Regions from separate parts of the Mesorhizobium marinum genome, predicted to be linked through region 2. Evidence: predicted binding sites of a transcription regulator. Region 2 holds the regulator's gene; the other holds the start of a gene.
The links. The regulator HrcA, encoded in region 2, represses chaperone genes, less so after heat shock. The targets are predictions, from matches to a motif close to GTTAGCACTCNCNNNNNGNGAGTGCTAAC.

Region 1 (4,278 bases), on a different contig from region 2:
TCGCCGCGACCAAATCGGTTCAAAAACCGTTCGTGGTGGGTCGCCGCCCGCAAGCGCGCCGGAACTCCTCAGATCCAGTCGAACGCCTGGGCGGTCTGCCAGCCGGCGAGGAGCACGATCAGCGTGCCGACCAGCCTGAGAAGGACCGTGTCGCGGATCGACTTCACCATCAGGCCGGCGAGCGGAGCGGCGACCAGCCCGCCGCAGATCAGGCCGAGCACTGCGGGCAGGTTGTCGCTGATTGCGCCGGCATCCTCCCAATGCCCGGTGACAAGCGCCAGCAGGAATGTCAGCGAGACAGACAGCGTGATCAGGAATTCGGTGGCGTTGACGGTGCCGATGACGTAGCGCGGCGGCGCGCCCGCGCCGAGCAGCCCGGTTGTGACGATCGGACCCCATCCGCCGCCGCCGGCGGCGTCGAGGAAACCGCCGGTCGCGCCAAGCGGGGCGACGATGTGGGCGGGCACCGGATTGCTGGGCAGCTTGCGGAACGAGCGCAGGATCAGCCACCCGCCGACGAGCGCGAGGTAGGCCGTCACGAACGGCTTCATCGCGCCGGCGTCGATCGCCGTCAGCACGTAGGCGCCAAGGCAGCCGCCGAGCACCCCGAAGGGCGCCAGCCGCCAGAACAGCTTCCAGTCTATGTTGCGGTGGTAGAGATGGGCGGTGCCGGACGCCGCGGTTGTGAAGAGCTCGGCCGCGTGCACGGCGGCCGAGGCATGCGCCGGCGACACGCCGAACGCGAGCAGCGTCGTGGCGGAAATGACGCCATATGCCATGCCGAGCGCACCATCCACGGCCTGCGCCAGAAACCCGACGACAGCGAAGAGAAGAAAGTCCTGCATGGACGCCAATCCGTTTGACGGCCAGAGGCTAGGCGCCTTGCCGGGCCGCGCCAAGATCGCGTTCTTCCGGCTTTTGAGCCATGGATGGAAATCCAGTTCCCGGAAAGGGGCTTGCGCGACAACCGGCGGCCTTTCGCGCGTCCGGCAAAACAAACGCCTCCCGCACCCTATACGGTGCGGGAGGCGTTTTTTGTTGTCCCTGGCTGTTCTCGAACTGCCCTGGACAGTTTCTCAACGCGGTCGCCGGCTTTGAGTTCCGTCGGCGGTCGACTTTTTTCACGGCTCAGAAGGTCAAACAAAAAGGGCGCCTTGCGGCGCCCTTTCCGTAGGTCTGTAGCCGGGTTGGCTGGATTAGAAATCCATGCCGCCCATGCCGCCCATGCCGCCGCCGGGCATGCCAGCGGGCATGCCGCCGGCAGCTTCCTTCTTCGGCGCCTCGGCGATCATCGCCTCGGTCGTGACGAGCAGGCCGGCCACCGAAGCGGCGTCCTGCAGCGCGGTGCGGACAACCTTGACCGGGTCGACGATGCCCATGGAGATCATGTCGCCGTATTCGCCGGTCTGGGCGTTGTAGCCGTAGGTCGCGCCCTTGTTCTCCAGGATCTTGCCCGCGACGATCGACGCTTCCGCGCCGGCGTTCGAGGCGATCTGGCGAGCCGGGGCTTGCAGGGCGCGGCGCACGATCGCGATGCCGGCCGTCTGGTCGGAGTTCACGCCGTCCGACTTGATCTGCGAGGAGGCGCGCAGCAGGGCGACGCCGCCGCCGGCCACGATGCCCTCTTCGACGGCAGCGCGGGTGGCGTTCAGCGCGTCGTCAACGCGGTCCTTCTTTTCCTTGACCTCGATCTCGGTCGCACCGCCGACGCGGATGACGGCAACGCCGCCAGCCAGCTTGGCGAGACGCTCCTGCAGCTTCTCGCGGTCGTAGTCGGAGGAGGTCTCATCGATCTGCTGCTTGATCTGGGCGACGCGGCCCTGGATCTCGGCCTTCTTGCCGGCGCCGTCGACGATCGTGGTGTTTTCCTTCTCGATGCGGACGCGCTTGGCGCGGCCGAGCATGTTGAGGCCCACGTTCTCGAGCTTGATGCCGAGGTCTTCGGAGATGACCTGGCCGCCGGTGAGGATCGCGATGTCCTCGAGCATGGCCTTGCGACGGTCACCGAAGCCCGGCGCCTTGACGGCGGCGATCTTCAGGCCGCCACGCAGCTTGTTGACGACGAGCGTGGCCAGAGCCTCGCCCTCGACGTCCTCGGAGATGATGAGGAGCGGCTTGGAGGTCTGCACGACGGCCTCGAGGACCGGCAGCATGGCCTGCAGGTTGGAGAGCTTCTTCTCGTGGAGCAGGATGTAGGCGTCCTCGAGTTCAGCGATCATCTTGTCGGGGTTGGTGATGAAGTACGGCGACAGGTAGCCGCGGTCGAACTGCATGCCCTCGACGACCTCGAGTTCGGTCTCGGCGGTCTTGGCTTCCTCGACCGTGATGACGCCCTCGTTGCCGACCTTCTGCATCGCCTCGGCGATCATCTTGCCGACCGACTCGTCGCCGTTGGCGGAGATGGTGCCGACCTGGGCGACTTCTTCCGAGGTCTTGATCTTCTTGGCGGCCTTGCCGAGCAGGGCGACGACTTCGTTGACGGCGAGGTCGATGCCGCGCTTCAGGTCCATCGGGTTCATGCCGGCGGCAACGGCCTTGTTGCCTTCCTGCACGATCGCCTGAGCGAGAACGGTCGCGGTCGTGGTGCCGTCGCCGGCGATGTCGTTGGTCTTCGAGGCGACCTCGCGGACCATCTGCGCGCCCATGTTCTCGAACTTGTCCTCGAGTTCGATCTCCTTGGCGACGGTGACGCCGTCCTTGGTGATGCGCGGCGCGCCGAACGACTTGTCGATGACGACGTTGCGACCCTTCGGGCCAAGCGTGACCTTAACCGCGTCGGCAAGGATGTTGACGCCGCGCAGCATGCGCTCGCGGGCGTCGCGGGAGAATTTTACGTCTTTAGCAGCCATTGTGAGCTCCTGGGCTTAAGCCCTTGAATTCAGGTGATAAGGGTAGGTGCGATCAGCCGATGATGCCCATGATGTCGGATTCCTTCATGATCAGAAGGTCTTCGCCATCGAGCTTGACTTCGGTGCCCGACCACTTGCCGAACAGGACGCGGTCGCCCTTCTTGACGTCCAGCGGGACGAGCTTGCCGGCCTCATCGCGGGCACCCGAGCCGACGGCGACGATTTCGCCTTCCTGCGGCTTTTCCTTGGCGGTGTCGGGGATGATGATCCCGCCCTTGGTCTTTTCCTCGGAATCGACGCGGCGGACGACCACGCGGTCATGCAGCGGCCGGAATTTGGACTTAGCCATTGGTTCTATCCTCGTGCGGATGTTTGAAATTCCTCCGTCCGGCATGGCTGCCGGACTACGTTAGCACTCACTTGGAGTGAGTGCTAACGCGCCGCTGAGATAGGCGCTCGCGATTGGGCTGTCAAGAATTCCCGGCCGGGAAATCGCCGGCCCGTCAGGCCTTTTCGGCGGCGGCGCAGGCGGCGCTGACATTGATCAGCCCCCAGCCGAAAGTCGCGTCCTTCCCGGGCTCGCCGAGATCCTCGGCCGACTGGCCGAGCGCCGCGACGATGTCGGATGAGGTGGCGTCCGGATTGGCCGATTTCAAGAGGGCCGCGGCGGCCGTGACGAAGGGCGCGGCGAAAGACGTGCCGGTCTTCGTGCGGGCGCCGGAAACGGAGGCCGCCGTCCACACGTCGACGCCGGGGGCGGCCAGGTCGATGTGTTCGCCGCGGGCCGCCCGGCGGTAGACGCGCCGGTTGCGGTCGACCGCCGTCACCGCGATAACGCCGTCATAGGCGGCGGGATAGGCCGGGGGGGCCTTCGGTCCGCCATTCCCGGCGGCCGCCACGATCACCATGCCGTCCGCCGCCAGCGACCCGAGCAGGCGTTCGAAGACCACGTTGGGCGGCCCCGCGAGGCTCATGTTCGCGACCTTGATGCCGCGGCGGTCGAGCAGGTCGAGCGCGCGGATGAGTTCGACGACGCCGGTGCGGTCGTCGCGCCGGCCGCCCCGGTGGAACGCGTCGACGGCGACGATCTTCGCCCCCGGCAGGAGCCCGGGTGCGCGGCTGTCGGCGGCGCCCGCGAGAAGGGCGGCGACCGCGGTGCCATGCTGCTTTCCTGACGCCGGCAGGGTGGCGTCCGACAGCCTGACGACCTCGATCTGACCGCCGGCGAAGGCCGCGTGGTCTGGGTTGATCGCGGTATCGACGAGGCCGATGGTGGCCGAACCGCTGCAGCCGGCCGGAAGGTCGGACATGCCCGGCCAGCCGATCAGGCTGGTGGATGCGCAGCCCGGCCCGGCGCATTCCGAGCCCTGCTCGGACCGGTAGTAGTGCGAGAAGTCTGCGGTCGACTGCGGCGCGGCGGCCGCGACGA
Region 2 (4,278 bases):
GAAATTGGCATCCGTTCCGGCCGCCGAATCCTCGACATAGTCGAGGTCGAGCACTGCCTGTCCGTCATGGATGCCGCAGGAGATCGCCGCGACGTGGTCGCGCAGCACCTTCTGCACGCTCACCATCTGGCGCGCCTCCATCCAGCGCAGGCAGTCGTGGAGCGCCACCCAGCCGCCGGTGATCGAGGCGGTGCGGGTGCCGCCGTCGGCCTGGATCACGTCGCAGTCGACCGTGATCTGCTGCTCGCCGAGCGCGCCGAGATCGACGACGGCGCGCAGGGATCGCCCGATCAGCCGCTGGATCTCCAGCGTGCGGCCGCCCTGCTTGCCGGCCGAGGCCTCGCGCCGCATGCGCTCGCCGGTCGAGCGCGGCAGCATGCCGTATTCCGCCGTCACCCAGCCCTTGCCGGAATTCCTCATCCAGCCTGGCACCTTCTCCTCCAGGCTCGCCGTGCACAGGACATGCGTGTCGCCGAACTTCACCAGGCACGACCCCTCCGCATGCTTGGAGACGTTGCGCTCGAAGGAAATGGCGCGCATTTCGTCGAACTGGCGCTTGGATGGACGCATTGAGGCTCTTTCCGTGGGCTGAATTTCTGTCTTGCGCGGCTTTTACCCGCCGCCCGCCGGCAGCGCAAAGGAAAACCCGGGCTTTCCACCATGCCCGTGGGGCATGCTTACCAAGACTTTGCGTTCCTTCTCCGGCTGTCTATATCTGGGACCCGGAGGCGAACCATGACGAAGGCCTTGATCGACCCCGCCCTGCAATCGCTCGACATGCGCTCGCGCGACATCTTTCGGCGCATCGTCGAATCGTATCTCCGGGACGGCGAGCCGGTCGGCTCGCGCAACCTGTCGCGCATGCTGCCTTCCTCGCTCTCGCCGGCCACCGTGCGCAACGTGATGAGCGACCTCGAGCAGCTCGGCCTCATCTACGCGCCGCACGTCTCCGCCGGCCGCCTGCCGACGCAGCAGGGGCTGCGCTTCTTCGTCGACGCCTTCATGGAGCTCGGCGACCTCTCCGAGGAGGAACGCCGCGTCATCGAGGCCCAGGTCAAGGCGTCGGGCAGCGGCGCGACGCTGGAACAGATGCTGACCGAGGCCAGCCAGATGCTGTCGGGCATGTCGCGTGGCGCCGGCCTCGTCGTCACCGCCACCAACGAGGTGGCGCTGAAGCACATCGAGTTCATCCCGCTCGAGCCGACGCGCGCGCTGGTCGTGCTGGTTTCGCAGAACGGCGACGTCGAAAACCGCGTCGTCGACCTGCCGGCCGGCACCACCGCGTCGCAATTGCACGAGGCCTCGAACTTCCTCAACGCGCATATCCGCGGGCGGACGCTGGCCGAGGCGCGCACCGAGCTGTCGCGCATCCAGGAGGAGACGCGGACCGCGCTCGACGCGCTGTCTCAGGGGCTCGTCGAGAAGGGTCTCGCGGTCTGGGCAGGCAACGAGAGCGGCCTGCCGGCGCGGCTCATCGTGCGGGGACGCGCCAACCTGCTCGAGAACATCACAGCGCAGGCCGATCTCGAATTGCTGCGCCGCCTGTTCGAGGACCTCGAGACCCAGGACGGCCTCATCCAGCTGCTCGGGCTGGCCGAGCAGGGCTCGGGCGTGCGCATCTTCATCGGCTCGGAGAACAAGCTGTTCTCGCTGTCGGGCTCGTCGCTGGTCGTCGCGCCCTACCGCGACAAGGACGCCCGCGTCATCGGCGCGCTCGGCGTCATCGGCCCGACCCGGCTCAACTACGCGCGGATCGTGCCGATGGTCGACTATACCGCGCAGATCGTCTCGCGCATGCTGCGCTGAAGGTAGATAGGCGAGTCTGCCGCCGGCGCGCGCCTCAGCCGAACTTGCGCCTGGCGTCGAGCGCCAGCCCCAGCCCGACGCTGCCGAACACGTCGCCCTCGACCACCCGCGCCTGCGGCACGAGGCCGAGGATCGTGCGCCGCGCCAGCGGCGTCGAGGTCGATCCACCGGTCAGGAACACCGTGGCGATGTCGCCGCCCGCAAGCCCCGCGTCGCGCAGCGTCGCCGTCACCGTGTCCGCCACGCGCTCCGCCGTGCCGTGCACCGTCGCCTCGAAGCCCTCGCGCGACAGCTCGACGCCGAACTCCGCGCCGGGCACGGACACCGCGACGCGCGCGGAAGGCGCGGTCGTCAGCGCGATCCTGGCGCGTTCCACATGCCCGGCCAGCGCGTGCCCCCAGCGGTGTTCGACGATGGCGATCAGCCGGTCGACCAGGTCCGGCCTGGCCGCCTCGTAGCGCAACTGGCTGAGATCGGAGCTCGCCTTGGGCGTGTAAAGGAGGTTGATGCGCTGCCAGGTCGCGAGGTCGGCGAAATAGGCTGCCGGCAGGTTGCGCTTGCCGTCGCGCGTCTGCGAGAGGTAGCCGAGTTCGGGCATCACGCGGTCGAGGCTGAGCAGCCGGTCGAGGTCGGTTCCGCCGATATGCACGCCGCGGTTGGCCAGGATGTCGCCGCTGCGGTCGGCGGCATTGGCCCGCTCCGGCGAGACGCGCACCACCGAGAAGTCCGACGTGCCGCCGCCCATGTCGACGATCAGCGCCAGTTCCTCGCGCGCCACGCTCCGCTCGTAGTCGAGCGCCGCCGCGATCGGCTCGAACTGGAAGGCGATGTCGGCGAAACCCTGCGCCCGCGCCGCCTTTTCGAGCTGCGCCTGCGCCATCCGGTCGGCTTCGGCGTCGTCATCGACGAACTGCACCGGGCGCCCGAACACCACCGGGCCGGCCGGCATCCCCGTATGCGCTTCCATGCGCGCCTTCAACTGCGCCAGGAACATGCCGATGATGTCGGTGAAGGCCATCGACCGCGCCTTGATGCGCGTCTTCTCGTGCGCCAGCGAACTGCCGAGCACGCTCTTCAGCGCCCGCATCAGGCGGCCCTCGACGCCGTCGGTGTAGTCGGCGATGCCGCGGCGTCCGAAATGGGCGCGGCCGTCCTCGAAGTTGAAGAACACCGCGCTCGGCAGCGTCACCTGGTTTTCCTCGAGCGGCACCAGGCGCGGCTGCCCGTTCTCGATCACGCCGACCGTCGAGTTGGAAGTGCCAAAGTCTATGCCGCCGATTGCGGGTCGCATCGCGTGGTTCCGGGCCATGTCGTGAAGAGCTGTCCCGCAATGCGGGGAGGCTCCGGTACACAAGCCGGGCGCGAATGTCGACCCCGCACGGCGCCATGCGCGACGTCCGGCCGCCGCGATCGCCGCCCGGCAGCGGTTGCGCGCCCGCTTCCAGCGTGATGGCGAGCGGCATGCAACCCGTGTAGGATGCCCCCTGAAAACCGTTGGAGAACACCATGGCGCTCGAGCAGATCAAGGCACAGATCGGCCTTCTCCTGGAGGAAATGGTCAACCAGCCGGAGGACGAGCACGAGGTGCGCGAGCGCCTGCGCGAAATGTTCAACGAACTGCGCGCCATGGGCATGCCGCTGCCGGACGATCTCGTCGCCCTGGAAAAGCAGCTGGACGAGCGCTTTCCGGAAACGCCGCAATGAACAGGCGTCGCGCCGTGCGCCGCCGCCTTCCGGCATTCCCGTCCGCCTGAACGCGCATGGACGCGCGCCTCGACGACCTGTCGGTTCCCGTGCGGCGGCGGCTCTGGCGCTATCTGCTCTTCACCTCCTACGCGATCCTGCTGTTCGCCTCCGGCGCGCTCGTGGCGCTGGCCGGGGCCGCAATCTACTACGTCAACTCCAAGCCGGATCTCAGCGTCTGGCACACCGCCGACCTGGACGAGGAGTTCACCGCGTCGTCCGATGTCGCCACGCTTGCGGAGTATCGCGCGCTGGAGGACCGGCTGTTCGCCGAACTCAGGCGCGAGGTCTACGACAAGGTCGACAGGGACGAGCGTTCGCAGTTCAACCGCTACACCGCCGGCAGCCGCTCCGATCCCGACATCTGGAAGCCCAACTGGAACCGGACGTTCGAATACGCCACCCCGGGCGCCGCCTTCGGCGTGCTGCTGCTGCACGGCTATTCAGACAGTCCCTACAGTCTGCGCGGCTTCGGCGCCCTGCTGCGCGGCGCCGGGGCGCATGTGCTTGGCCTGCGCATTCCCGGCCACGGCACCGCGCCGAGCGCGCTGAAATACACCAGCGCCGAGGACATGACGGCGGCCGTGCGGCTCGCCATGCGGCACATGAAGTCGGTGATGGGCGACAAGCCCGTCCTCATCGTCGGCTACTCCAACGGCGCGGCGCTGGCGCTGAACTACGACCTCGAGGCGGTGGAGGACGCCAGCCTGCCGGTGCCGGCCGGCCTCG

Region 1: the regulator HrcA is predicted to act here: its motif matches at 3,258-3,286, upstream of groES (co-chaperone GroES).

What each region holds. Positions count from the first base shown of each region.
Region 1 covers NZ_JBFOCI010000003.1:528,555-532,832, reverse strand. The annotation lists gene ABUE31_RS13390 (sulfite exporter TauE/SafE family protein) at 69-845, opposite strand; gene groL (chaperonin GroEL) at 1,197-2,849, opposite strand; gene groES (co-chaperone GroES) at 2,902-3,198, opposite strand; gene ABUE31_RS13375 (S8 family serine peptidase) at 3,353-4,278, opposite strand, start outside.
Region 2 covers NZ_JBFOCI010000004.1:155,220-159,497, forward strand. The annotation lists gene rph (ribonuclease PH) at 1-570, opposite strand, end outside; gene hrcA (heat-inducible transcriptional repressor HrcA) at 736-1,806, shown strand; gene ABUE31_RS14455 (Hsp70 family protein) at 1,841-3,097, opposite strand; gene ABUE31_RS14460 (hypothetical protein) at 3,313-3,510, shown strand; gene ABUE31_RS14465 (alpha/beta hydrolase) at 3,567-4,278, shown strand, end outside.